2 regions of the Streptomyces sp. NBC_00273 genome follow, and region 2 is predicted to be linked to the other one. Evidence: predicted binding sites of a transcription regulator. Region 2 holds the regulator's gene; the other holds the start of a gene.
What was found. Region 2 encodes HspR, which represses chaperone genes until heat shock. Its sites were predicted from a motif close to TTGAGNNNNNNNNNCTCAA; they were not measured.
Positions count from the first base shown of each region.

Region 1: lon (endopeptidase La) is a predicted target of HspR. The motif match lies at 7,005-7,023, and genes of this name have one in related genera.

Region 1 is NZ_CP108067.1:3,845,772-3,860,149, forward strand. It holds gene OG386_RS16215 (sensor histidine kinase) at 1-2,749, opposite strand, end outside; gene OG386_RS16220 (protein phosphatase 2C domain-containing protein) at 3,147-3,923, shown strand; gene OG386_RS16225 (MarR family winged helix-turn-helix transcriptional regulator) at 4,020-4,460, opposite strand; gene lon (endopeptidase La) at 4,577-6,982, opposite strand; gene OG386_RS16235 (DUF4097 family beta strand repeat-containing protein) at 7,091-7,858, opposite strand; gene OG386_RS16240 (sulfurtransferase) at 7,946-8,893, opposite strand; gene OG386_RS16245 (glycosyltransferase family 39 protein) at 8,966-10,342, opposite strand; gene OG386_RS16250 (hypothetical protein) at 10,421-10,996, shown strand; gene OG386_RS16255 (TetR/AcrR family transcriptional regulator) at 11,039-11,728, opposite strand; gene OG386_RS16260 (glycoside hydrolase family 3 protein) at 11,871-13,628, shown strand; gene OG386_RS16265 (response regulator transcription factor) at 13,896-14,378, shown strand, end outside.
Region 2 is NZ_CP108067.1:4,908,559-4,922,936, reverse strand. It holds gene dnaK (molecular chaperone DnaK) at 1-284, shown strand, start outside; gene grpE (nucleotide exchange factor GrpE) at 284-934, shown strand; gene dnaJ (molecular chaperone DnaJ) at 974-2,155, shown strand; gene OG386_RS21410 (heat shock protein transcriptional repressor HspR) at 2,157-2,630, shown strand; gene OG386_RS21405 (helix-turn-helix transcriptional regulator) at 2,737-3,813, opposite strand; gene OG386_RS21400 ((2Fe-2S)-binding protein) at 4,200-4,481, shown strand; gene OG386_RS21395 (pyridoxamine 5'-phosphate oxidase family protein) at 4,616-5,029, opposite strand; gene clpB (ATP-dependent chaperone ClpB) at 5,153-7,753, shown strand; gene OG386_RS21385 (hypothetical protein) at 7,789-8,253, opposite strand; gene OG386_RS21380 (YbjN domain-containing protein) at 8,381-8,926, shown strand; gene OG386_RS21375 (glycosyltransferase family 39 protein) at 8,930-10,120, opposite strand; gene OG386_RS21370 (pyridoxal phosphate-dependent aminotransferase) at 10,615-11,811, opposite strand; gene OG386_RS21365 (DUF2617 family protein) at 12,561-13,109, shown strand; gene OG386_RS21360 (polyamine aminopropyltransferase) at 13,226-14,378, shown strand, end outside.

The DNA.
Region 1 (14,378 bases), 1.1 Mb from region 2:
TGCGCGGGGTCCGCTTGGGCAGGCCCTTGTCGGTGACGGCGCCTTCGCCCTCCGCCCGGTCGGCCGGGTGGCTGCCCTGACGGGGGAGCCAGTTGCCCTCGGCCGGGGCGTGGGTGTGCGGCTCCGTCTCCGGTTCGTCTTCTCGTACGTCGGCCACGGGTGCGGCGGTGTGCGCCGCGGTCGGGATCTCCTCGGCGGGGTCCGCCACACCGGGGGCGGCCGGCTCGACGTCGGGGACGACCCGCGCGAGCAGCTGTTCCTCGGGGGTGGGCCCGTCCTCTGCCGGGGGCTCGGCCACGAACACCTGGTCGGCGGGGACCGGCTCCGCCTCGGCGGGCACCGGGGTCTCGGCGACGGCGACGGCGGCGGGGCCCGCCAGGGCTTCGGCCAGGGTGATCGGGACCGCCGCGACGGCGGGCTCCGGGGCCGGCTCAGGTTCCGGAACCGGCTCAGGCTCGACGGCGACAGGCTCGACGGCGACAGGGGCGACCGGGACGGCCGGCTCCTCGGCGAGGCTCTCGGCAGCAGCCGCGGCCTCGACCTCGTGCCCTGCTTCCGCGGCCGACTCCGTGGCGACGTCCGCATCCGCGTACGGGTCCGCGTCCGCGTCCGGGTCCGGAGCGGCATGGGTCCCCCGCCGCCGCGCCGGCAGCGTGTTCTCGTTCGCCTCCGCTATCACTCCCGGCAGCCGCAGCGCGGGCCCGCCCGGCATGGCCAGGGCGTGCACCGGGGAGACCACCGGGGTGGTGGGCAGCAGCGCCACCGGGATGACCACCAGGGCCTCGGTCCCGCCGTGCCGCGGGGTGCGCAGCTCGGCGGTGACCCCGTGCCGGGCCGCGAGCCGTCCGGCCACGTACAGACCCAGGCCGAGCCCGTGCTCCGCCTCGGGTTCCTCGTCGTAGGCCTCGGGCGTGGACAGCCGGGTGTTCAGCGACTCCAGGCGGTCCTCGGTGACGCCGATGCCCTCGTCCACGACGGACAGCACCACGTCGCCGGCGCCCTCCAGCCAGCAGGACACCTTCACCTTGACGTCCGGCGGGGAGAAGGTGGTCGCGTTCTCCAGCAGCTCGGCCAGTACGTGCGAGATGTCGTCGGCGGCGTGCCCCGCGACCTGGGTGTACGAGGGCAGCGCGGCGAGGTCGACGCGCTCGTAGCGCTCGATCTCGCTGACGGCGGCCCGCATCACGTCGACCAGCGGCACCGGCAGGCCCTGCCCGTGTCCGTGTTCCTGCCCGGCTAGGACCAGCAGGTTCTCGTTGTGGCGGCGCATCACGGTCGCGAGGTGGTCCAGCTTGAAGAGGGTCGCCAGCCGGTCGGGGTCCTGTTCCTTGGACTCCAGTTCCTCGATGACCGCGAGCTGGCGCTCCACCAGGCCCAGGGTCCGCAGCGACAGCGAGACGGAGGTCGTCGACATGATGCGCCGGTGCTCCTCCAGCCCCGCCCGCAGCTTCGTCAGCTCTTCTTCCAGCACGTCCCGGCCGGCGGCCAGCGCCTCGCTGCGGCCGATGATCCGGCGCCGGTCGGCGTTGAGCCCGGCGATCCGGGTGTGCAGGGAGACCGTCTGGTCGCGCACCGCGTTCAGGTGGCGCACGACCTCGGCGAACTCGTCGTTGCGGCCGGTGAACCGCACCGGTTCCACCGAGCCCTCCGGCGTGGCCAGCCGCTCCGCGCCGCGGCGCAGGACCGACAGCGGCCGGGTCAGCGACCGCGCCACGGCGGTCGAGACGCCGACGACGAGCAGGAACAGCACGCCCATGAACGCGATCACGAGTTCGAGCCGGGTCACGTCGTCGTCGCGCAGCGCGGCCAGGGCGGAGGCCCGTTCACTCGCGAGGGTGGCCTCCACGGTGCGCATGCGGTCGATGCGGGCGGTCAGCGCGGTGCCGACGGTGGGCCCGTCGGTCTTGCGGTCGGCGGGCGTCAGCGTGGGCCGGTCGGTGAGCCGCTTGAGGAAGTCGTCGGCCGTCTTGACCTCGGGGCCGGTGACGGTGGCGGCCAGGGTCTGGCGTACGTCGGGCCGCGCGGCCCGCGCGAAGTCGTCGAGGGCGGCCTGCTCGCGTACGCGCGTCCGCTGGGCGGCGGTGGTGAGTTCGTCGACCACGGCCGCGTTGGGGGGCTGGTCGCCGCGGGGGACGGCCAGGGCGGCGAGCAGCAGTCCGCGGGTGGCCGAGGCCTGTTCCACGGCCTGGTCCAGCGGGGCCAGCGGACGGGTGGTGGTGAGGGCGGCCTCGGCGCGCGGCGGGGTCAGCTCGGCGAGCCGGTCGTTCGGGGCGAGGAGTTCCGCGATGACCCCGGCGTAGGCCTGGTGGACGGCGAGGGCGCTGCCCTTGCCGTCGACGGCCTCGGCACGGACGGTCCGTACGCGGGCGAGGGCCCGGGCGGTCGCCTCGTCGGCCTCGGCCTGGACCTCGGCGAGCTGCCGGTCGGTCCCGGCGATGCGTTCCTGGACGGGCCCCTTGGCCGCGCCGGGCCGGCCCTTGGCGGCGTACTCGACGACCGCGTCACGCTCGTCACCGAGGAGGTGCGTGAGGGTGAGGGTCTGCCGGGTCTGTTCCGCGAGGGTGACCAGGTGCTGGGAGTCGTTCAGTTCCCTCGAGGCGGAGACGACGGCGGGCGCGCCTGCCGCGAGGACGGTGAGGCCGGCGACGGCCACGCCGATGACCAGCCTGCGGCGCACGCGGACGCGGCGTCCTGCGGGGGCCGGGCCGTCGGCGGCGGTGCCGTTCTTCCGAGACCGCTTCTTCTGCACCGGTGCTCGCAATCCTGTACGTGTGCTCTTGATCGTCTACTCGTGTGGCCGAGGTAACGGCCGGTCAACAAGTAAACGCCCCCTGCTCCCTCGTACCGCCTCAGACCTTTGCAGCGTGCTGGGGAGAGAGCCGCACATCACCCAACCGGCCACCCGAACGAGTGAACATCACGGATGAGTTGCCGACCAACTCGGGCACCCTGTGCCGGAGCGCCTCCGTGGACAGGTGGTTGAAAGATCGATACGGGCTTTGGCAGGATGCCCGCCCACACGACCGACCCGCCGTCCCGACCGTCGCGGCCCGCCCCTGGCGGCCGGTGTGCGGAGCCGCCCCGGCGCGACCGATTTGGTACGGACCTACCCGCGCCCGCCGCCTCCCGCGCGGCAGAATGCGGGCATGCGCATCGACCTCGCCTCGGCCCCCGGCCACCAGGAACGCCCCAATGAGGACTGGGTGTCGGCGGCGATCCCCGCTTCGGGCGGCGGCGTCGTAGTGCTCCTGGACGGGGTCACCCCGCCGCGGGGCGCCGACGGATGCGTGCACGGAGTGCCCTGGTTCACGACCCGCCTCGGCGGCCGATTGACCGAACTGTCCGGTTCGCGGCGGGACATGCCGCTCGATCAGGTTCTGGCCGAGTCCGTCCGCGCCACGGCCGACGCCCACCGTGACACCTGTGACCTTTCTCACGTACGCACCCCGCAGGCGACGGTCGTCGTGGTCCGCTGGGACGCGGAGTACGTGGAACACCTCGTCCTCTCGGACTCCGTCCTGCTCCTACAGGCGCCCGATGGCGAGGTGACGGCGGTGCTCGACGACCGACTGGACCGGATCCCGCGGGAGGTGCTGCATTCGGTGGCCGCGACGGACGCCCTGCGCAACGCGGAGGGCGGCTTCTTCACGGCGGCCGCGGACCCGGCGGTGGCGGCCCGGGCGGTGACGGGGCGCACCCCGCGCGGGCGGGTGCGGGCGCTGGCCGCGCTCACGGACGGGGCGAGCCGGTGGACCGACACCTTCGGGCAGGGCGACTGGGCGGACTGCTTGGCGGTGCTGCGGAAGGAGGGCGCGCAGGGCCTGATCGGCCGGGTGCGCGCCCTCGAGTCCGACGCGGCCCGCCCGTCGGCGGCCCGGTCCAAACGGCACGACGACGCGTCGGCGGTCTACGCGGAGCTCTGAGCGCTCCCGGGTCCGAACGGCGCGACCCCGAGCGACGCCGACCCCGCGCGACGCCGACCCCGCGCGGCCCCGACCCCGCGCCGTCCCCGTGCCGCCCTACTCCGCGCCCGCGTTCAACTGGTTCAGCAGCCGGGCCAGTTCCGCCACCTCGCCGCGGTCCCAGTCGGCGAGCTTGCGCATGTACTGCTCGCGGCGCGCCCCGCGGACCCGCAAGAACCGCTCCCGGCCCTCCTCCGTGAGGCCGACCAGGGAGGCCCGGCCGTCGGCGGGGTCCGGCTCGCGGGCCACCAGGCCGAGCACCTCCAGGGCCCGCAGCTGTCGGCTCATGGTGGCCTTGCCAACCCCGAAGTAGGCGGCGAGCTCGGTGGCCCGCTGCCGGCCGGCCGCCTCCAGGCGTACGAGGAGCCCGTACGCGGCGGGCTCCAGCTCGGGGTGGAGCTCGCGGGCCATCTCGCCCGAGGAGGCGCGGGCCCGTCGGAGGAAGACGGACAGCTCCCGCTCCAGGGCAAGGAACTCCTGGTCTTCGCTCCCGTGCACGTCCCGCTCCTTCGATGATGTGTGGCACCCACGTGGATGCGGGGCCAGTATTTCGCAGCGGGTGTGTCGACGGCCCGGTACCCCGCCGGAGCGGGACACCGGGCCGTGTTCACGGGTCAGGCCGCTGCGATGACCGCAGCCTCCGCCCGGGCCAGGGCGAGCTCCAGGACCTGACGCACGTCCGTCACCGGGTGCACCTCCAGCTTCTCCAGCACCTCGGCCGGGACGTCGTCCAGGTCGGCCTCGTTGCGCTTGGGGATGATGACGGTGGTCAGTCCGGCCCGGTGCGCGGCCAGCAGCTTCTGCTTCACCCCGCCGATGGGCAGGACGCGCCCGGTCAGCGAGACCTCGCCGGTCATGGCCACGTCCGTGCGCACCTGCCGCCCGGAGAGCAGCGAGGCGAGGGCGGTGGTCATGGTGATGCCCGCGCTCGGTCCGTCCTTGGGCACGGCGCCCGCCGGGAAGTGGATGTGCACGCCCCGGTCCTTCAGGTCGGCGACCGGGAGCTCCAGTTCGGCGCCGTGGGAGCGCAGGAAGCTCAGGGCGATCTGCGCCGATTCCTTCATGACGTCGCCGAGCTGGCCGGTGAGGGTCAGGCCGGCCGCGCCCGTCTCCGGGTCGGCCAGCGAGGCCTCCACGAACAGCACGTCGCCGCCCGCTCCGGTCACTGCGAGGCCGGTGGCCACGCCGGGGACGGCGGTGCGCCGCTCGGCCGGGTCCTGGGCGGACTCCGGTACGTGGTGCGGGCGCCCGATCAGGGCCCGCAGGTCGTCGGCGCCGATGCTCAGGGGCAGCTCCCGCTCCCCCAGTTCGTGCTGCGAGGCGACCTTGCGCAGCAGGCGGGCGAGGGACCGCTCCAGGGTGCGTACGCCCGCCTCGCGGGTGTACTCCCCGGCCAGCTTGCGCAGGGCGTCCTCCTCCAGGACCACCTCGTCGGAGCCGAGCCCGGCCCGTTCCAGCTGGCGCGGCAGCAGGTGGTCGCGGGCGATGACGACCTTCTCGTCCTCGGTGTACCCGTCGAGTCGGACGAGCTCCATCCGGTCGGCCAGGGCCTCGGGGATGGCCTCCAGGACGTTGGCGGTGGCCAGGAAGACGACGTCGCTGAGGTCCAGTTCCACTTCCAGGTAGTGGTCGCGGAAGGTGTGGTTCTGTGCCGGGTCGAGGACCTCGAGCAGGGCGGCCGCCGGGTCGCCGCGGAAGTCGGAGCCCACCTTGTCGATCTCGTCGAGGAGGACCACCGGGTTCATCGAGCCGGCCTCCTTGATCGCCCGGACGATCCGGCCGGGCAGGGCGCCCACGTAGGTCCGGCGGTGGCCGCGGATCTCGGCCTCGTCGCGGACGCCGCCGAGGGCGACGCGGACGAACTTGCGGCCCATGGCGTGGGCCACGCTCTCACCGAGCGAGGTCTTTCCGACACCGGGCGGGCCCACGAGCGCGAGCACGGCGCCCCCTCGCCGGCCCCCGATGACGCCCATGCCGCGCTCGCCGCGCCGCTTGCGGACGGCGAGGTACTCGGTGATGCGGTCCTTCACGTCGCCGAGGCCCGCGTGCTCGGCGTCGAGCACGGCCCTGGCCCCCCGGATGTCGTACGCATCCTCGGTGCGCTCGTTCCAGGGCAGTTCCAGCACGGTGTCCAGCCAGGTCCGGATCCAGGACCCCTCCGGGCTCTGGTCGCTGGCCCGCTCCAGCTTCTCGACCTCCTTGAGCGCGGCCTCCCGGACCTTCTCGGGGAGGTCGGCGGCCTCGACGCGGGCGCGGTAGTCGTCGGACTCCTCGCCGTCCTTCTCGCCGTTCAGCTCGCGCAGTTCCTTGCGCACGGCCTCCAGCTGCCGCCGGAGCAGGAACTCGCGCTGCTGCTTGTCGACGCCGTCCTGGACGTCCTTGGCGATGGATTCGGCCACGTCCTGCTCGGCGAGGTGGTCGCTGAGCGCCTTGACGGCGAGCCTGAGGCGGACGACCGGGTCGGCGGTCTCCAGCAGTTCGACCTTCTGCTCGACCGTCAGGAAGGGCGAGTACCCCGAGTTGTCCGCGAGCGCGGAGACGCCTTCGATCTGCTGGACCCGGTCCACGACCTGCCAGGCGCCGCGCTTCTTGAGCCAGCTGGTGGCGAGCGCCTTGTACTCCTTGACGAGCTCGGTGACCGCCCCGGGCAGCGGATCGGGCACCGTTTCGTCGACGGTCTCGCCCTCGACCCAGAGCGCGGCCCCGGGGCCGGTGGTCCCGGCCCCGATGCGGACCCGGCCGAGGCCGCGGATGAGCGCGCCGGGGTCCCCGCCGGAGAGCCGGCCGACCTGCTCGACGGTGCCGAGCACACCGGTCCCCGCGTACGTCCCGTCGATGCGCGGCACGAGCAGGACCCGGGGTTTCCCGCTGCCGCTCTTCCCGGCGGCGGCCTGCGCCGCCTCCACGGCAGCGCGCACCTCGGCGTCGGACAGGTCCAGCGGTACGACCATTCCGGGCAGCACGACCTCGTCGTCGAGCGGCAGCACGGGCAGGGTGAGTGTGACGGACGTCGAAGCCATGATCTTCCCTCCGGCAGTGAAGTTGAGCTCTGCCGACTCAATGCATGTGCGCCTCCCGATGTTCCCCAAGTCCCGTTCGCCCGGGGCGAACGCATCTGTCCCCGATCCTCAGACCGCGGAGATGTGGATGTCGCCCGAGGAGGTCTCCACCGAGATGCGGGAGGAGGCGGAGGCGTCGTCAGGGAGGGTGACGTCGCGGTCGCCGGAGTCGGTGGAGACCTTGATCCGGTACGGGGCCTGCGGGACCTTCAGGGTGACTTCGCCCGAGGTGGTCTCGACGAGCACCGACGACGGGGCCTTCGTGAAGTCCAGGCGGGCGTTGCCCGAGGACGAGCGGATCTCGGCGCTCGGGCCGGTCAGGCCGGTGGCGGTGATCTCGCCCGAGGAGGTTCGGACCTTCAGGGGGCCGCCGATCCGGTCGGCCGTGACCGTCCCGGAGTCGGCCTCCACCTCGGCCCCCGCGACCCCCGTCACCGCGATGGCGCCGCTGGAGCTCTCCAGCTCGACCGTGGCCGTGGCCGGTACCTCCAGCCGGTAGTCGATGTAGCAGTTCCCGGAGCAGCCGTTGCTGAACGTCAGGACGCCTCCGGTGACCTTCTGGCCGGTCGGCGGAACGGTGTCCCCCCGGTAGTGGACGGTGCGGTGGACCGTGACTCCGGGGCCGGTCCCGGGGGTGACGTCGATCGAGCCGGACCGGGCCCCCGTCACCTTCACCGCCTTGACCGCCTCGGTGACCGTGGCATCGGCGGTCGCCGTCTTGTAGGCGTCGTCCGCGAAGGCGCCGCCCGAGAAGGAGCAGCCGGCCAGGAGGAGGCCGGCGCCGAGGGCGGCGATCGCGGTGCGGGCCGTACGGGCGGACGTGGTGTAAGAGGTCATGGACCCGATTCTGGGTCGGGAGCGCGTCCCGGGCCGATGGGGCACGTACCCGAACCACTGGTGGGGCTAACCCCCGTTCCCCGTCCGCTACGGGCCGGTGGTCACCGGGAATTCCGAGGGCGTACCGGGCGTGCCGGGCATGCCCCACTCGCTCCAGGAGCCGTCGTACACCGCGATCTCCTCGTACCCGGCGAGGTCGGCGCCGAGGGCCAGTACGCAGGCGGTCACCCCGGAGCCGCAACTGAGGTGGAGCCGGTCCCGATCCCCCGTCAGCGCCCGGAAGACCGCGCGCAGTTCCCCGACCGGTCGCATCAGCCCGCTCGGGTCCTGGAGTTCGGCGAACGGCAGGTTGACCGCGCCCGGCATGTGGCCGGCGCGCAGGCCCGGGCGGGGTTCGGGGGCGGTGCCGGCGAAGCGTTCCCGCGTGCGGGCGTCGAGGACGACCGCGGCCGGGTCGGACAGGGCCCGCGCGACGGTGGCGCCGTCGACCAGGAGCCCGGCCCGGGGCCGGGCGGTGAAGGAGCCGCGCGGGCCCTGGTACGCCGGGCCGGTGGCCGAGGTCGGCAGGCCGGCGGCGGTCCAGGCGGGCAGTCCCCCGTCGAGGACGGCGGCCCGGTCGAAGCCCATGGCGCGCAGCATCCACCAGGCGCGGGCGCTGGAGTAGACGCCGGCGCCGTCGTAGACGACGACGGTGTCGGAGTCCTCGACGCCGAGGGCGCGCATCGCCTCGGTGAACTCCGGGGCCCCGGGCATGGTGTGCGGGGCGGGGGCGGTGTGGTCGGACAGGGGCCCGTCGAGGTCGAAGGGGCGGGCGCCCGGGATCCGGTGGGGCGCGGCGCGGTGGGCGCCGACCGAGGCGTCGAAGAGGACCAGGCCGGGCGCACCCAGCCGCCCGGCGAGCCAGTCGACCCCGACGAGCGGTCCGGGAAGGGGCCCGATGGGCACTTCGGGCCGCGCCTCGGACTCTTCTTCGGGCCCTTCTTCGGGCCGTATTGCGGGCCGTGCTTCGGACGCGGCGTCCTGGGGCTGGGTCATGCGGCACCTCCGGCTGTACGACACGGGTCGCCCCATCCTCCGCCGCGGCCCGCACCGGCTCCCCGTCCGGGGTCAGCCGCAGCCGCCCGGCCGGGCGTAGACCGCCACCCGGGCGCCGCGCACCCCGGTCATCGAGCACAGGTCGAAGCGGGCGGCCAGCTCCTGCCGCTTGACCGCCTCCCGCGGGTACGGGTCCAGCGGCTGACCGGCCGGGTCCAGCAGCACGATCACCCGGGGCGAGGCCAGCAGCGCCGCACGGATCCGGTCCGGGGGCAGCTCGGTGCCCTGGAGGCTGTGCGAGGCCGCCGGGGTGCGGTCCAGGGCCACGTCGCGCAGTTCTCCGTAGAGCTCGGGCGAGGACAGCAGCCATTCGCGCCTGCGCGAGGGCGTGAACAGCACCGCGTCCCCCGGCCGGGCCCGCTCCCGGACCGCGGCGGCCACCGCGAGCACGTCGTCCTTGCGGCTCTCCGGCGTGCGCAGCCACACCGACCAGATGCCGAACGGCACCAGGAGCGCGCCCGCCAGCACCCACGGCCACCACCCACGGGCCCGCGCGAGCCGGACCCCGGCCAGCAGGGCGAGCCCGGCCAGCGCGTAGATCACGTACCGGTCGACGTACCAGGGGTTGAACAGGGAGATCACCATCAGCACCCCGGGCGGCAACAGGACGAGCGGAAGCGCCACCCGTACGAGGTCGGGCGGAGCGCCCCGGGCGAGCAGCAGGGCCGCGGCGCCCACCACCCCGTACGCCACCCAGTCCTGCCAGCTCGGCCGCCCGAGCCAGCCGAGCTGCTGTTCGGCCTGCCGGGCGCTCACCACGGCCAGCGGCAGCAGCAGGACCACCAGGACTGCGGCGCTCCGGCGCCAGCCGCGCGAGCGCCACGCGGTGAAGGCGTGGGCGAGCAGGGCGAGCGCGGCGAACTCGTGCAGCCAGCAGCCGATCAGCAGCACCACCGTGTACGCCGGCCACCGCTCGCGCAGCATCAGGTACGTCGCCCACACCACGGCGGCCGCGACCAGGGCGTACGAGCGCCCCTCCTGGGCGTACATCTGTACGGGGGGCAGTACGGCGTACGCGCAGCCCGCGAGCAGCGCGGCCCGCTCCCCCGCGAGCCGGTGGGCGACGGCGGCCGCCCCGGCGGCCGCGAGGGCGGTGGCGGCGACGGAGGGCAGCCGCAGCGCCCACAGGCCGCCCTCCCACACCTGGAACACCCCGTGCACGAGTGCGTAGTGCAGGCCGTGGACGGCGTCGACCCGGCCCAGCAGCTCCACGATCCCGCCGAGCGGCCGGTGGGCCACCTGCCAGGTCACGGACTCGTCGCGCCACATGCTGCCGCCCCGCTCCAGGCCCCACAGGCCGAGGAGCACGGCCAGCAGCGGCGGGAGCAGGCGCCAGGGGGCGATCCGGCTGATGTCGGCCTCCGCGTGCGGTCGGGACGGGTGTCGCAACGGGTGTGCGGACTCCATACTCGGGGGTGGACCCGAGTCCCTGCGGAGGTGGGTGTGCACGCGTTGAGAGCAGGTGCGGTGGCAGTGCTGAGCGCGGTGGTCCTGGCGGGCTGCGGGCCCTCGGGCACCGCGGGCGGCGACGACCGGGCCCCGAAGCCCTCCACGGAGCCGGGCACGAGCGCGGGCGCGTCCGTGGACCCGAGCGCGGGCGCGCGTACGAGCCCGGGCGCGACCCCGGGCGCAACCACGGGCGCGCCGGCCGACCCGACCACGAGCCCCACGGCCGGCCAGGTCCCCGCCCCCGGCGAGACCCTGGTCCGGGTCACCCGGACCGGCGGCTTCGCCGGGCAGACCCACACCCTCGTCATCAAGGGCGACGGCTCCTTCACCCGGCTGGACGCCGGGGCGAAGCCGACGGGCACCGGCAAGCTGTCCGGGGCGGAGCTCGCGCGCCTGCGCACCGCCCTCCGGGAGGCCGACTTCGCCCGGCTGCCCCGGATCGCGACCGGCGGCCCCACGATCTACGACGGGTACTACTACGCCTTCGTCCACGACGGCCACGAGGTGGCGAGCGACCAGGGGTCCCTGCCGGATGCCCTGACGAAGGTGCTGGACGCGCTGCCCCCGTTCACCGGCGGCACGGACGCCTCCTAGGTCCTGTCGTCGACGTCCCGTCGGCCCCGACGGGACGTCGACCTACGCCGGGTCGACCCGGGGCGCGGCCGAGATGTCCCGCAGCAGCCGGTCCAGGAATCCGCGCAGCCGGGCCGGCATGTCCACGCTCCCGGGCGCCAGCACCCACTGGATCTGCAGGCCGTCCATGACCGCGAGGGTCTCGCGGCCGACGGCCTCGCAGTCGGTGTCCGGGCGCAGTTCGCCGCGTGCGACGCCCGCCTCCAGCAGTTCGACGGTGTAGCCGAGCACCCGGGCGTAGCGCTGGGTGAAGTACGCGTGTGCCGGGTGCTCCGGGTTGCCGGATTCGCCGACCAGGGTGTTGAACATCCGGACGATGCCGGGCCGCCGCTCGTTGTCGGCGGCGAGCTCCACGACGGTGGCGAAGTGGGCGGCGACCGACTCGGCGGGCGCGCTGAACAGCCGCTCGACGTCGTGCTGCTCGCTCTGGGCCAGGACCGAGAGCAGCAGGTCCTCCTTGCCGCGGAAGTGGTGCAGCAGTCCGCCCTGGGTGATCCCGCAGTCGGCGGCGATCCGGGCCAGCGAGGAGGCGTTGAAGCCCCACTGCGCGAAGTGCTCGACGGCGGTGTCGAGGATCTTCTGCCGCCGGGCGTCGCCCACCGCGTAGGTCCCCCGGGCCGAGCCCTTCGAGGCCTTCGGCCCCTTCGGGGCCGTCCGCTCCGCGCGCCCCGTCCGCCCCGTGTCCTGTGCCATGCGGACAGCCTAAGCCGCGGCCGTTTCCGGCCGTCCGACCCCTGTGACCCAGCTCACTTTTCCAAAACCTAGCAGGTGCGCGGTTTTCGGCTCTACCGTGGCCGTGCCGATCCGCCCGGTCACGTGCTCCAGGAGCCCCGCCATGAACGCGACGCCCGATTACCAAGACGCTGCGCTGCCCGTGGGCCGCCGCGTGGAGGACCTGCTCTCCCGGATGACCCTGGAGGAGAAGGCCGGTCAGCTCTTCCACTCGATGCTGATGATGAACGCGGACGGCACCCCGGTCACCGAGACCGACGGCTCGATGCTCCCCTTCACCACGCCCGAGCTGGTCGAGGACCGCTTCCTCACCCACTTCAACCTGCTCGGCACCTACGGGCCCCGCGAGATGGCCCGGTGGCAGAACGCCGTCCAGGAGATGGCCGCGGCCACCCGCCTCGGCATCCCGGTCACCCTCTCCACCGACCCGCGCCACACCTTCACCGACAACATCGGCGCGTCCTTCAACTCCGGCGCCTTCTCGGCCTGGCCGGAGGCCCTGGGCCTGGCCGCCATCGGCGACCCCGAGCTCGTCCACCGGTTCGCCGACACCGTCCGCCGCGAGTACCTCGCCGTCGGCTTCCGCGTCGCCCTGCACCCGCAGATCGACCTGGCCAGCGAGCCCCGCTGGGCCCGCCAGTCCGGCACGTTCGGCTCCGACGCCCGACTGACGGGCGAGCTCGTGGCGGCGTACGTACGCGGCCTGCAGGGCCCGGCCCTCGGGCCCGGGTCGGTGTCCGCGATGGTCAAGCACTTCCCCGGCGGCGGCCCCCAGAAGGACGGCGAGGACCCGCACTTCGCGCACGGCAAGGAGCAGGTCTATCCGGGCGGCATGCGCGAGCACCACCTGGAGCCGTTCCGGGCGGCGATCGCCGCCGGGTGCGCGCAGATGATGCCGTACTACGGCCAGCCGATCGGCACGGACTGGGAGGAGGTCGGCTTCGGCTTCAACAAGGGCGTGGTCACCGGTCTGCTCCGCGAGGAGCTCGGCTTCGAGGGCATCGTCTGCGCCGACTGGGGGCTGCTCAACGACGCGACGATCTTCGGGCAGGTGCACCCGGCGCGCGCCTGGGGCCTGGAGCACCTGAGCGTGGCCGAGCGGGCGGCGCGCGGCCTGGAGGCCGGCTGCGACCAGTTCGGCGGCGAGCAGTGCCCCGAGGTGATCGTGGAGCTGGTCCGCTCGGGCCGCATCGCGGAGTCCCGGATCGACGACTCGGTGCGCCGCCTGCTGCGGGAGAAGTTCACGCTCGGCCTGTTCGAGGACCCGTACGTGGATCCGGACGCGGCGGCCGAGATCGTCGGCCGGTCCGACTTCACGGCCCTGGGGGCCGCGGCCCAGCGCCGCTCCCTCACCGTCCTGACCAACCGGGACGGCCTGCTCCCGCTCGCCACCGGGCCGAAGCTGTACGTGCGGAACGTGGACGCGGCCGTCGCCGCCGGATACGGCGAGGTCGTCGACGACCCGGCCGGGGCGGATCTCGCCGTGCTGCGGCTGCGGACCCCGTACGAGCCCCGCGAGAACGTCTTCGAGTCCTACTTCCACTCGGGTTCGCTGGCCTTCCCCGAGCTCGAGCTGACCCAGATCCTGGCCCTCCTTGACCAGGTCCCGACCCTGGTCTGCATCAACCTGGAGCGGGCCGCCGTCATCCCGGAGATCGCCGAGCGCGCGGCGGCCCTGATCGCCGACTACGGGGCCTGCGACGCGGCCCTGCTGGACGTGGCCTTCGGCCGGGCCACCCCCGAGGGCCGCCTGCCCTTCGAGCTCCCGCGCTCGATGAAGGCCGTCGAGGCCTCCCGTCCCGATGTGCCGAACGACACTCTCGACCCGGTCTTCCCGCACGGCCACGGGCTGACCCTCTAGGGACCCCGGCCGGCCCCCGGCCACCTTGCGAGCATCCTCCGAGCGTCCTGCGCACACCCGCCCAGGTACCCCGCGGAGGCCGAGAACGGCGAGGCACCTGACCGGTCTCGCCCGCCGGGTGCCGGTCCCGTGGGGGGACCGGCACCCGGTACCACACATTCCGCTTACTGCGGTCCAGCACATATGCCATGTCCGAACCCCACGTAGCCGCAGGCCGACGCCTCCTCTACGCTGCACCCCATTCACGCGGGATCTTCAGGGGCGGACATGGAACAGACACACACCACCCATCAGAGCGCCGCGGCGACACCAGGCGCCCAACGGCGTGTGCTGGTCGTCGAGGACGACCACACCATCGCCGAGGCCATCGCGGCCCGTCTGCGCGCGGAGGGCTTCCAGGTGCAGACCGCGGGCGACGGCCCCTCGGCGGTCGCGGCGGCCGAGAGCTGGCTGCCCGAGCTACTGGTCCTCGACATCATGCTGCCCGGCTTCGACGGCCTGGAGGTCTGCCGCCGGGTCCAGGCCCAGCGGCCCGTGCCGGTCCTCATGCTCACCGCGCGCGACGACGAGACCGACCTGCTGGTCGGGCTCGGGGTCGGGGCGGACGACTACATGACCAAGCCGTTCTCGATGCGCGAGCTGGCCGCCCGGGTCCACGTCCTGCTGCGGCGCGTGGAGCGGGCCACCATGGCCGCGCACACCCCGCGCGGGGCCACCCTGCGCCTGGGAGACCTGGAGATCGACCACGCG
Region 2 (14,378 bases):
TCAAGGACAACGAGGACAAGGTCCCGGCCGACGTCAAGACCGAGGTCGAGTCCGCCGTCGCCGAGCTGAAGGAGTCGCTCAAGGGCGAGGACACGGCCGAGATCCGCACCGCGACGGAGAAGCTCGCCGCGGTCAGCCAGAAGCTCGGTCAGGCCATCTACGCCGACGCGCAGGCCGCCCAGGCCGCCGGCGGTGCCGGTGACGCGGGCCAGGCCAAGGCCGACGACGACGTCGTCGACGCCGAGATCGTCGACGACGAGAAGCCGAAGGGCGGCGCTGCCTGATGTCGGAGGAGACCCCGGGCTTCGACGAGAAGCCCGAAGTCCCCGACGCCGGTCAGAACGACGCTGAGCCGAAGGCCGCCGACTCCGCCAAGGACGAGGCGGCCCCGGCCGGGGACGCAAGCCAGGACGTGGCGCTGCTGGCGCAGCTGGACCAGGCCCGTACCGCGCTCTCCGAGCGCACCACGGACCTCCAGCGGCTCCAGGCCGAGTACCAGAACTACCGCCGCCGGGTGGAGCGGGACCGGATCACCGTCAAGGAGATCGCGGTCGCGTCCCTCCTGACGGAGCTGCTCCCGACCCTGGACGACATCGGCCGGGCGCGGGAGCATGGCGAGCTGGTCGGCGGCTTCAAGTCGGTGGCCGAATCGCTGGAGACCGTCGCCGCCAAGATGGGCCTGCAGCAGTTCGGCAAGGAGGGCGAGCCCTTCGACCCGACGATCCACGAGGCCCTGATGCACTCGTACGCGCCGGACATCACCGAGGACACCTGCGTGGCGATCCTGCAGCCGGGGTACCGGATCGGCGAGCGTACGATCCGTCCCGCACGGGTCGCGGTGGCCGAGCCCCAGCCGGGCGCGGCCCCGAAGTCCGAGTCCACGGAGGGCGAAGCGCCGGACGGCTTGGACGCGGATGCCCCCGACAAGGGCTGATGCACCACACGTAGGAGCACGGGAGGAGGGACACCGGGGATGAGCACGAAGGACTTCGTCGAGAAGGACTACTACAAGGTCCTCGGTGTCCCGAAGGACGCCACCGAGGCCGAGATCAAGAAGGCGTACCGGAAGCTCGCACGCGAGTACCACCCGGACGCCAACAAGGGCGACGCCTCCGCCGAGGAGCGCTTCAAGGAGATCTCCGAGGCGAACGACATCCTCGGCGACGCCAAGAAGCGCAAGGAGTACGACGAGGCGCGCGCCCTGTTCGGCAACGGTGGCTTCCGCCCCGGGCCGGGCGGCGGCGGCTCGTTCAACTTCGACCTCGGCGACCTCTTCGGGGGGCAGCAGCAGGGCGCCGGCCAGGCCGGCGGCTTCGGCGGCGGCCTGGGCGACGTCTTCGGCGGCCTCTTCAACCGCGGCGCCGGCCCCGGGGCGGGCACCCGCACCCAGCCGCGCCGCGGCCAGGACATCGAGTCGGAGGTCACCCTCTCCTTCACGGAGGCGGTGGACGGGGCCACGGTCCCGCTCCGGATGTCCTCCCAGGCGCCCTGCAAGGCGTGTTCGGGCACCGGCGACAAGAACGGCACCCCCAGGGTGTGCCCGACCTGTGTCGGCACCGGCCAGGTCTCGCGGGGCAGCGGCGGTGGCTTCTCGCTGACCGACCCCTGTGCGGACTGCAAGGGCCGCGGCCTGATCGCGGAGACCCCCTGCGACGTCTGCAAGGGCAGCGGGCGCGCCCGCAGCTCCCGCACCATGCAGGTCCGGATCCCGGCGGGCGTCTCCGACGGCCAGCGGATCCGGCTGCGCGGCAAGGGTGCGCCGGGCGAGCGCGGCGGTCCCGGCGGTGACCTCTACGTGGTCGTGCACGTCGGTTCCCACCCGGTGTTCGGCCGCAAGGACGACAACCTGACCGTGACCGTGCCCGTGACGTTCGCGGAGGCGGCGCTGGGGGCCGAGATCAAGGTCCCGACCCTGAACGGCCCCTCGGTGACGCTGAAGCTGCCGCCGGGCACCCCGGGCGGTCGCACCATGCGGGCCCGCGGCAAGGGCGCGGTCCGCAAGGACGGCACCCGCGGCGACCTGCTGGTCACGGTGGAGGTCGCGGTCCCGACCGAGCTGTCCGACAAGGCCCGCGAGGCCCTGGAGATGTACCGCGAGGCGACGGAGTCGCAGGACCCGCGCTCCGCGCTGTTCGAGTCCGCGAAGGGAGCATGACATGGACGGCCGCCGACGACAGTCTTCCCGTCTGGGAAGCGGTGCTTACCAACTCACCGACGAGACCCCGGTCTACGTGATCTCGGTTGCCGCCCAGCTCTCCGGTCTGCATCCGCAGACCCTCCGCCAGTACGACCGTCTCGGCCTGGTCTCCCCGGACCGTACGGCCGGCCGCGGCCGGCGCTACTCGGCCCGTGACATCGAACTGCTCCGTACGGTGCAGGCGCTGTCGCAGGACGAGGGCATCAACCTGGCGGGCATCAAGCGCATCATCGAACTGGAGAACCAGGTCGCCGCGCTCCAGCAGCGCGTGGCCGAGCTCTCGGCCGCGGTGGACGGTGCCGCGGCGGTCCTCCAGCAGCGCGAGGCCCAGGTCCACGCCTCGTACCGGCGCGACCTGGTCCCGTACAGCCCCCCGCAGCCGGGCAGCGCCCTGGTCGTCTGGCGCCCGACGCCGAAGCGCCCGATGGACTGACGGCGGTCCGCGCACACGGACACGAGAAGGCCCCGCCCGGAATCATTCGGCGGGGCCTTCTCGTTCCAGGGCGGCACCACCGGCTACGGCAACGCCACCGGACGGCTCAGAGCCCTTCCCGGTCCGGGTCGAGGTCCTCGTGGTCCGGGTGGCCCTCGCAGTCCTGTTCGGGGTCCGAGGGGCGGCCCAGGATGCCGGACCGGGCGATGAGGTAGCCGAGCTGCGCGCGGCTGCCGCTGCCGAGGGTGGTGGCGAGCTTGGCGATGTGCGCCCGGCAGGTGCGGACGTTCATGCCGAGGCGGCGCGCGATGGCCTCGTCGACGTGGCCCTCGATCAGGAGCTGGGCGATGGTCCGCTGCACGCCCGTTATCCCGCCGGGGGTGCTGCGGTACGTCACCTCCTCCTGGAGGGGCACGGCGCGGTGCCACAGCTGCTCGAAGACCTTGATGAGGTAGTCGACCAGGCCCGGGTGGCGCAGTTCCAGGGCGACCCGGCGGTCGTCGCTCACCGGGATGAAGGCCACCGTGCGGTCGAAGATGATCAGGCGTTCGATCAGCTCCTCCAGCGTGCGGATCTCCACCTTGCCCGTCGAGATCCGCTCCACATAGGCGAGCGTGCCCTGGCTGTGCCGTGCGGTGTGTTGGTACAGGGTCCGTATGCTGACCCCGCGGTCGATCAACGGCTGGTCGCGTTCCAGGGCTTGGGTGAGGGCCAGGGAAGGCCGTGCGCCGCCGGGCTGGACCGTCAACACCTCGGTGTGACATTCGGCCGTCGCGAGGTTCAGCGCGGCGTTGATCTGTTCGAAACCCTCCAGCACCGTGATGGCGTGGGTGTTGGCCGGGCTCTGTGCGCTGATGGCCAGGAAAGGCTCGAAAGTGTCGGTGAGATCTACAGCGCTGCGCCGGCGGTCCTGGATCTCGCGTTCAATCGGATGGAGCCGTTGAGCCAGAGCTACGGACGGCGGAACCGGGCGGAGCTGGTTCGCGTCATCCGGGTCGGGCTGTAGAAGAGCGAATTCAAGCAGGCAGGGGGCGTTCTGGATCTCGCCCCGGGCGATCCGGCCGGTGCTCAGTGCGGTCGCGTAGAGCCGTGTCCCCTCGGTGCACATGGACGTCACAGGGTGGGGATGTGTCGCTTTTGTCTCGTTTCGCGTCAAATCTCCACCCCCCAGGGTCCTGAACATGCAAGAACATGATGCATCGTCCCTGTGGCATTGACGTGCCTGAATGAGCCATCGTCTGTCACGCGGGGGAGAGGATTCCATCAAGTGAGGACGAAGCCGACCATGTACAAGAGAATGCTTCGCTCGGTGCTTGCCATAGTTTTCTCCGCCGTTGCGGTATTTGGGGCAGTCAGCGCCGTCGAAAGTGACGCGGGGAGCGCTAGGGACGGTCAGGGCACGAGCCTGACGAGCACCGACGACACCGGCTGGACCACGGCGCCCGCGGGTAAGTACGCGGACACCGGCTGGACCAGTGGCCAGCTGGGCGGAAACGGCGATACGGGTTGGACCGATGCGCCTGTGACGGTGTCCGCGTGACCCCCGACGATCGCGGCTTCCGCCGCGAAATGGCCTCCGCCTACCGTTCGGGTTGGCAGTTCATCGATCTCGCCACGGCCATCCCCCGCCCTGGCGACTCGGTGATGGTCACCCTGTTCGGCCAACCGATCGTCGTCGTGCGCGAGGAGGACGAGGACGTACGTGCCTACCGGTGCCTGCGTCGCCCGCGGGGCGCGCCGCAGCCCGTCCGCTGCGAGGTGCGCTACGGAATGGTCTTCGTCAATCTCGATCAGCGCGACCACCAGCTCTTCGAACCCGATATCACCACCGCCACCCCCCGCAGTGCCTGAAGCGATTCCCCCGCCGTTCCAGATCGCTCAGGCGCTACCCCCACACAACGGCGCCATCGTGGACCTGACCACGATGGCGCCGTTGTGATGTCCGCGTCCAGTGCCTGAACCGGACAAGATGAAGAATCAACGGCTTACGCGCGCCCCATGGCCCGGTCCAGGGTGATCTCCATGACGACCCGGTCGGGATTGGGCGACGGCGTGCGCCCGTAGCGCTCCGCGTAGCGCGCCACCGCGTCGGCGACCGACGCCTCGTCCGTGCGGATCACCGCGCGGCCCTCCAGCGTGGCCCAGCGGCGCCCCTCCATCTGGCAGACCGCGACCCGCGCGCCCTGCGGCTGCGCCTCCTGCGCCGCCAGGACGTTGCGCACCTTCTTGCTGTGCCGGTTGCTGATCACCCGGGCCAGGCCGGCCTCCGGGTCGTATGTCACCCCCACCGGCACCACGTGGGGCGTGCCGTCGGGGCGCGGGGTGGTCAGGGTGCAGACGTGCCGCTCCCGCCAGAAGGCGAGGTACTCGGGCGTCGGGTTGAGTACGTCATGGGACATGGCCCGAAGGGTACGGGGGAACGCTGTCCCCACCTGCCTTGAGTGGAATAGACTCAACTTTGCGTACGCTGACCCTGTCAGTGTTGTTGTGGGAGCTACCCCTCGGGGAGAGGAGAAGACGCAGTGGACGCCGAACTGACCAACAAGAGCCGGGATGCGCTGAACGCGGCCACCAGCAGGGCCGTCAAGGACGGTCATGCGGATCTGACCCCCGCGCACCTGCTGCTGGCCCTGCTCGCGGGCGAGGACAACGAGAACGTCATCGACCTGCTGGTCGCCACCGACGCCGACCAGGCCGCCGTCCGGGCCGGGGCCGAGCGGCTGCTCGCCGCCCTGCCCAGCGTCACCGGCTCCACCGTCGCGCCCCCGCAGCCCACCCGCGACCTGCTCGCCGTACTCGCCGAGGCGGACGCGGAGGCCGGCAAGCTCGGCGACGACTACCTCTCCACCGAACACCTCCTCATCGCCGTCGCCGCCAAGGGCGGCGCGGCCGGCGAGGTCCTTTCCACCCAGGGCGCGACGGCCAAGAAGCTGCTCGACGCCTTCGAGAACGCACGAGGAGGACGGCGGGTGACCACCCCCGATCCCGAGGGCCAGTACAAGGCCCTGGAGAAGTTCGGCACCGACTTCACGGCAGCCGCGCGTGAGGGCAAGCTCGACCCGGTCATCGGCCGTGACCAGGAGATCCGGCGCGTCGTCCAGGTGCTCTCGCGCCGGACGAAGAACAACCCGGTGCTCATCGGCGAGCCCGGCGTCGGCAAGACCGCCGTCGTCGAGGGCCTGGCCCAGCGCATCGTCAAGGGCGACGTCCCCGAGTCCCTGAAGAACAAGCGCCTCGTCTCCCTGGACCTCGGCGCGATGGTCGCCGGCGCCAAGTACCGCGGCGAGTTCGAGGAGCGGCTGAAGACCGTACTGGCCGAGATCAAGTCGAGCGACGGCCAGATCATCACCTTCATCGACGAGCTGCACACGGTCGTCGGCGCGGGCGCCGGCGGCGACTCCGCCATGGACGCGGGCAACATGCTCAAGCCCATGCTGGCCCGCGGCGAGCTGCGGATGGTCGGCGCGACCACGCTCGACGAGTACCGCGAGCGCATCGAGAAGGACCCGGCGCTGGAGCGGCGCTTCCAGCAGGTGCTGGTCGCCGAGCCGTCCGTCGAGGACACGATCGCGATCCTGCGCGGGCTCAAGGGCCGCTACGAGGCCCACCACAAGGTCGTCATCAACGACAGCGCGCTGGTGGCCGCCGCGACCCTCTCCGACCGGTACATCACCTCCCGGTTCCTCCCCGACAAGGCCATCGACCTCGTCGACGAGGCTGCGTCCCGGCTGCGCATGGAGATCGACTCCTCCCCGCTGGAGATCGACGAGCTCCAGCGCTCCGTGGACCGCCTGCGGATGGAGGAGCTGGCCCTGAAGAACGAGTCCGACCCGGCCTCGATCGAGCGCCTGGAGAAGATCCGCAAGGACCTCGCGGACCGGGAGGAGGAGCTGCGCGGGCTGACCGCCCGCTGGGAGAAGGAGAAGCAGTCCCTCAACCGGGTCGGTGAGCTCAAGGAGCGCCTGGACGACCTGCGCGGGCAGGCCGAGCGCGCCCAGCGCGACGGCGACTTCGACACCGCCTCCAAGCTGCTCTACGGGGAGATCCCGACCCTGGAGCGCGAGCTGGCGGAGGCCACCGAGGAGGAGGCGGAGGCCTCCAAGACCGGACACTCCAAGGACTCGATGGTCAAGGACGAGGTCGGCCCCGACGACATCGCCGACGTGGTGGGCGCCTGGACAGGCATCCCGGCCGGCCGCCTGCTGGAGGGCGAGACCCAGAAGCTGCTGCGCATGGAGGACGAGCTGGGCCGCCGGCTGATCGGCCAGGGCGAGGCCGTACGGGCCGTCTCCGACGCCGTGCGCCGCACCCGGGCCGGCATCGCCGACCCGGACCGCCCGACCGGCTCCTTCCTCTTCCTCGGCCCGACGGGCGTGGGCAAGACGGAGCTGGCCAAGGCGCTCGCGGACTTCCTCTTCGACGACGAGCGGGCCATGGTCCGCATCGACATGTCGGAGTACGGCGAGAAGCACAGCGTGGCCCGTCTCGTCGGTGCCCCGCCCGGCTACGTCGGCTACGAGGAGGGCGGCCAGCTCACCGAGGCCGTGCGCCGCCGCCCGTACAGCGTGGTGCTCCTGGACGAGGTGGAGAAGGCCCACCCCGAGGTCTTCGACGTCCTGCTCCAGGTCCTGGACGACGGCCGGCTCACGGACGGCCAGGGCCGGACCGTGGACTTCCGCAACGCCATCCTGATCCTGACCTCGAACCTGGGCAGCCAGTTCCTGGTGGATCCGCTGACCCCGCCGGAGCAGAAGAAGCAGCAGGTCCTGGACGTGGTGCGGGCCTCCTTCAAGCCGGAGTTCCTCAACCGCCTGGACGACCTGGTGGTCTTCTCCGCACTGACCCAGGACGAGCTCGCGCACATCGCGCAGCTCCAGATCGGCCGCCTGGCCCGGCGCCTGGCCGACCGCCGCCTCACCCTGGACGTCACGCCCGAGGCGCTGGCCTGGCTGGCCGAGAAGGGCAACGACCCGGCGTACGGCGCCCGGCCGCTGCGCCGCCTGATCCAGACGGCGATCGGCGACCGCCTGGCCAAGGAGATCCTCTCCGGCGAGGTCCGGGACGGCGACACCGTACGGGTCGACGTTGCGGGCGAGGACCTGCTGGTCGGCAAGGCCCTCTGAGCGGGCCGGCCGCCCGGTGTCGCCTCCGGACCGCCTCAGGACGCGTCGAAGCGGACCTTCGCGGTCGTCCCGACCTCCGGGGTGATCCGCAGTCGCAGCCCGGCCGCCCGGCCGGGCTGCGGCCCGTCGTGGGCGAGGGCGAAGCACCCCTCGCTCTCCGGGTCGTAGTTGTCCGGCCGCGGACCGGGGCAGCCGACCTGCTCCGGTGCCTTCGGGAAGGACGCGACCCACGCCTCGACGTCGGCGTGCTCCATGCGGAAGGTGCCCAGGACCGTCGTGCGGCCGTCCGCCGCCTCGGTCCGGTCGCACCTCCCGTCCCGCCAGCCGGCCGGCGGGGCCATCCGGGCGAACGCCATGACCTCCGCGCAGTCGGCCGTCCCCCGGGGGCCGCCCTCGTCGCCCGGATCACCCCCGGCCTGCCACAGGACCCCGGCGCACACGGCGACGCCGACGGCCAGCGACAGTCCCAGGACCAGCTTGAACGTACTGCGCAGGGCCATGTGCCCCCTTACCTGGTTCTTACTTGGTTCTTACTCGTTCCGCCCGGAGCGGATCGTACGTGCGGGGCTGGACACAAGGTGGGCGCGATGGGGGAGGATGCAGGTATCCGCACGAAGGGAAAACACGGTGAGCATCGACCCGGCCTCGATTCCGAACTTCGGAGGGCAGCAGCCCGATCCGCAGGCCACAGGACCGGCGGGCCCCGTCGTCCCCGACCAGGATCTGGTCAAGCAGCTGCTGGAGCAGATGGAGCTCAAGTACGTCGTCGACGACGAGGGTGACCTCGCGGCGCCGTGGGAGGAGTTCCGCACGTACTTCATGTTCCGCGGCGAGGACGAGCAGCAGGTCTTCTCGGTGCGGACCTTCTACGACCGTCCGCACAAGATCGACGAGAAGCCGCAGCTTCTCGAGTCGATCGACGACTGGAACCGCCGCACCCTGTGGCCGAAGGTCTACAGCCACACCCACGACGACGGCTCGGTCCGCCTGATCGGTGAGGCGCAGATGCTGATCGGCACCGGCGTCAACCTGGAGCACTTCGTGTCCTCCACGGTCAGCTGGGTCCGCGCGTCCATCGAGTTCGACAAGTGGCTCGTCGAGCAGCTCGGCCTGGAGCAGGAAATCGACTCCACCGACGGCGACGACGACAGCAACGGCGACGCCGACAGCTAGCCGTTACAGCGGTACGCGGGCGATCAGCAGCAGGTACAGCCCGTAGCCGTAACCGAGCCCGGCCACCACCGAGGTCACCATGACCGCGGTGCGCGGCCGGGCTTTCGCCATGACGGCGGCCAACGGCAGGAGCAGCGGGAAGGCCGGCAGCAGGAAGCGCGGCTTGGACTCGAAGAAACCGGCCCCGCCGAAGCCGATGACCAGCAGGATCGCGGTGTAGGCGAGCAGCGCCAGCGGGGTGCGGTCCAGGACCAGCAGGACTGCCAGCAGCCCGGCCACGGCCAGCAGGACCACCGTCACGGTGGTGGCGAGCGGCACGGATGCGCCGGTCAGCACCCGCTCGGCGGAGCGCAGCGCCCCGACGCCGAAGTCGAAGCGGGAGCCCCAGCCCCGCTGCACGGCGAAGTAGCCGCCGAAGGGGTTGCTCACCTTCACCCCGACGGCCAGGACGTACGCCGCCCAGCCCGCCGGCGCCACCAGCCCGGCCAGCCACACCTCGGGTGCCCGGGATCTTCGTACGACGATCGCGTACAGGGCCGTGGCCGAGACGGCGGCCGCGACGGCCAGCCCGGTGGGCCGGGTCAGTCCGGCCAGTACGGCGAGGCCGGCGGCCCACAGCCAGCGGTCGCGCAGCAGGGCGTACAGCGCCCAGGCGGCGAAGGCGGCCAGCAGGGCCTCGGTGTAGGCGAGGGTGAGCACCACGGCGTGCGGGAGCGCCGCCCACAACCCCACGAGCAGCAGCCCGGCGCGCGGGCCGATCACCTGCTCACCGACCCGGTAGATCCCGAGGGCGGCCACGGCGGCGGAGACCCACGCGACGAGGAGGGCGGCGGGGACCATGCCGCCGGGCAGTATCTCGGAGACCAGCCGTATCAGGGTGGGGTAGAGCGGGAAGAAGGCGTAGTCGCTCTGGACGGGCCCGGTCCCGGTGGTGGCCTCGGGCCACATCAGGGTCCGCCCGTAGCCGTGGGCGGCGATCCGGAGGTACCAGTCCGAGTCCCAGGACCTGCCGAGCACCTTCAGCGGGTCCCGCCCGGCCCACCAGGCGCCGAGGCCGAGCACCAGCACCCCGGCCCCGCGCACGGCGGCGAACACCCCGAGCGCGATCACGGTGGTCGGCGCGGCCGACCGCACGGCCCGGACCGCGCGCATCTCCAGCGGCGACGCGGACACGGCCGCTCTGCCCGTTGCCATGAATCCCGACTTTCCAGCTCGCGGTGGTTCCGCTCACCCGGCGGTGAGGGCTTCGGGCACTTGCACGACGCACAGCTTCACACCGGCCCTACAACCCCGCAAGGACGCGGGGTGACCGGAGTCGGAACGGCCCGTCCGAAAGGGATCGCCGGGGCGGGAGCCCGGGGCTTCGTGCCGATCCGGACGCCCTCGCGGCCCCCCGATCCGGCCCCACCGACAGGCCCCTCCTGTCGCGTGGCAGCTGGAACCGTCAGCACCAGCTGTGCGGGAGGCTCGCCACCAAGGAGTGGAAGGGATCCGCGCTGGAGCAGTGGGAGTTCGAAGTCACGAGTGGCGGCCGCGTGCGCTATTCGGTCAGCCCGGAAACGGCGACCGTCGTTCTGGTCTACGCGTCCACTCGGCATCCCAAGGACACCGAGTAGCTCGTAGCTCCCGTGCGGCACAGGCTCGGCTGGAAGACCGGGCCCATGCCCGCACATCCATCCGGCTCGCGCTCAGCGAGCCAGCCGACCGAGGCGGTCCACCGCCTCCTGCAGAACCGCCGTCCGCTTGCAGAAGGCCCAGCGGACCTGGGTCCTGCCCGCGTCCTTGTCGTCGTAGAAGACCTGGTTCGGGATGGCGACCACGCCGCAGCGTTCCGGGAGGGCGCGGCAGAAGGCGAGGCCGTCCTTCTCGCCGAGCGGGGTGATGTCGGTGGTGATGAAGTACGTGCCCTGCGGGCGGAAGACCTCGAAGCCGGCCGCCGCGAGGCCGTCGGCGAGGACGTCGCGCTTGGCGGCCAGGTCGGCGCGGAAGGCGTCGTAGTAGCTGTCGGGCAGGGCGAGGGCCTCGGCGATCGCGTACTGGAAGGGGCCCGAGGAGACGTACGTCAGGAACTGCTTCGCCGAACGCACCGCCGTGATCAGCTCGGCGGGCGCGGTCACCCAGCCGACCTTCCAGCCCGTGAACGAGAAGGTCTTCCCGGCCGAGGAGATGGTGACCGTGCGCTCGCGCATGCCCGGGAAGCTCGCCAGGGGGGTGTGGGCGCCCTCGAAGACCAGGTGCTCGTACACCTCGTCCGTGACGACCAGCAGGTCGCGCTCGACCGCCAGCTCGGCGATCGCCGTGAGCTCGGCCGGCGTCAGGACGGTGCCCGTCGGGTTGTGCGGGGTGTTCAGGAGCAGCAGGCGGGTGCGCGGGGTGACGGCGGCGCGCAGTTCGTCCAGGTCGAGGGCGAAGGCTCCGGCGTGCGGGCGCAGGGTGACGGGGACGCGCACCGCACCGGCCATGGCGATGCAGGCCGCGTACGAGTCGTAGTACGGCTCCAGGGCGATGACCTCGTCGCCCGGCTCCAGGAGGGCGAGGAGGGAGGCGGCGATGGCTTCCGTGGCGCCCGCCGTGACGAGGACCTCGGTGTCGGGGTCGTGGTCGAGCCCGTAGAAGCGCTGCTGGTGCGCGGCGATCGCGGTGCGCAGCTCCGGGACGCCCGGGCCCGGCGGGTACTGGTTGCCGAGTCCCGTGAGGACCGCGCGGGAGGCCGCCTCGGCGATCTGCGCCGGGCCGTCGGTGTCGGGGAAGCCCTGGCCGAGGTTGATCGAACCGGTGCGCGTGGCCAGCGCCGACATCTCCGCGAAGATCGTCGTGCCGAAGGCCGCCAGGCGGCGGTTCAGGAAGGGGCGGTCGCTGCTCACGGGTGTGCTCATGGTCGTCATCCTGGGGGCAACCTCTGGACTTCCTCAAGTGTGCTTTGGGTCGCGCGGCCCGGGGGCATTCCCCCTTCACGCGGGACGCGGGGATCCCGCTCCCCCGGGACGACCGGGGTGTGAGAGAGGTGGCGGACATGGGGTTCGTCTTCGTTGTGATCGTGCTCTTCGTCGCGGCGTACTTCCTGACCAAGATGGTCCGCTCGTCCACGGGGCGGGGCTCGTCCCGGCGCCGCCGTGGCGGGCACGGCCACAGCAGCTGGTGGACGGGGGACGGCGGCTCTTCGGGGGGCGGCTGCGGATCCTCCTCGTCGTGCGGGGGCTCGTCCTCCTCGTGCGGTGGGGGCGGCGGGTGCGGTGGCGGTTCCAGCTGACACGGGGCAGCGCGAGGCCTCGGCCCGGTACTTGCGAAACACCCCTGCGAAACACCCTGCGAAACACCCGTGCGGCACTGCGCGGACGAGGGCGTTCGGCGGTCCGACTACCGTCCGGCGCCCTCTTGTTCGCCGATGCATGACGACGCGCGGGACGCAACTTCTTGAACACGTGAACTGCGAAGCCCCCGGGGGGATGTAAACCCCGTCAAGTTGGGTAAAAACGCTGTGAGTGCCGTGCCTTTCATGATTCCCTCGGTTGAGTAGACCAGTCCTCGGACCTCCCTGGACTTCCTGTGGACCCGTGCCGGTTTCCCCCCACCCGTGCTTGCTACCGCTGGCGGGCCCCGGCCCATCTCCCTCGCGCGTTTGCGGAGCCGACTCATGCTCACGACCCTCCAGACCTCATACACCGACACGCGTGCCGCCGATCTCGCCTGGGCCCTGGGTCGGGACCGGTTGCCCGCCCTGGCCGTACTGAACCTCGAACTTTCGGGGGCGAAGGTGGAGTTGCGCCTGCTCGGGGCGTCCCACCAGGTGCTCCTGGAGGAGGGGGAGGTGCTCTGCTCGGAGACCGTCGCCTGTATGCCCGGCAGTAGTACGCCGCTGCCGCTCGGCGTGGCCAAGCGGGTGGGCGACTGGGAGTACGAGTTCGCCGCGCGGGTCGAGACCCTCTCCCGCGGCTCCTTCGCCGGGCGGGCCCAGGAGTTGCTCGCACTGGTGGCGGACCACCCGAACGGACTAGCGGGGACCTTTCCCGGAAGCCCGCACGCCTTCACCGCCATGCTCGCGCAGCGCTACGAGGGTCAGGTGCGCTGGCGGACCTGGCACGCGTACCCGCAGGAGGGTCAGCTGGTGGCCACCCGGACGCGGGTCGGGGTGCGGGTCGGGGCGCCCGCGGCGGCGGCCCTGGAATCGCCCGCGCTGACGTAGCGGGCGCCGGGGGCGCGATTATCCCGCCATGGTTACGCCAACTGGCCGGATCAGTACGCCAGTTACACCCATGTGGGTGACCGGATGTGGGTGGGAGGTGACGTACGGTTCGCTTCATGATCGACCGTTCCGTCCCGCGCCGGGTCCTCCCGGCTCCGGATCCTCGGGGCGCCGCGACCGCCCCGGCGGCCCTGCCCGTACGGCCCCGGACCGGCCGACTCCTCGTCCTGGCCACCGTGTTCGTCTGCGCCGCCTGCGGGCTCGTGTACGAGCTGGAGCTGCTCGCCCTCGGCACCTACCTCATCGGCGACTCCGTCACCCAGGCGTCGGTCGTACTGTCCGTCATGGTCTTCGCCATGGGCGTCGGCTCCCTGCTCGCCAAGCGCTTCCGCCACCGGCCCGCCTTCGGTTTCGGCGCCATCGAGGCCGGGCTGGCCCTCCTCGGCGGGCTGTCGGCCATAGCGTTGTACGCGAGCTTCGCCTGGCTGGGGGAGTCCCGCCCCGCGCTCGTCACCTTCTCCTTCGCCATCGGGGTGCTCATCGGCGCGGAGATCCCGCTGCTGATGGTCCTCATCCAGCGCATCCGCCGGCAGGACGCGGGCGGGGCCGTCGCCGACCTGTTCGCCGCCGACTACGTGGGCGCCCTCGTCGGCGGCCTCGCCTTCCCCTTCCTGCTGCTCCCGGTGCTCGGCCAGCTCACCGGCGCCATGGTCACCGGCACCGTCAACGTGATCGTCGGCGGCGGGCTGGTCCTGTGGCTGTTCCGCCGGGACCTGAGCCGGCGCTGCCGCTGGCTGCTGATCGGCGCGAACGTGACCGTACTGGCCGTGCTCGCCTCCGCCACCGTCCTCGCCGACGACTTCGAGCGGACCGCCCGGCACGCCGTCTACGGCGGGGAGGTGCGGGTCGCCGTCCAGACCGGGGTGCAGGAGCTGGTGCTCACGGGGCCGCGGACGGGTTCCCCGCGCTCCCTCGACCTCTACCTGGACGGGCGGCTGCGGGTCAGCGGCTACGACGAGTACCGCTACCACGAGGCCCTGGTCCACCCCGCGATGACCGGTCCGCACGCCCGCGTCCTGGTCCTCGGCGGCGGCGACGGGCTCGCCGCGCGCGAGGTGCTCCGCTACCGGGACGTCTCCTCCGTCACCGTCGTCGAACTCGATCCCGGCGTGGTCCGCCTCGCCCGCACCGATCCGATGCTCTCCGCGCTCAACGCCCGGGTGTACGAGGACCCGCGGCTCGCCGTCGTCACCCAGGACGCCTTCCGCT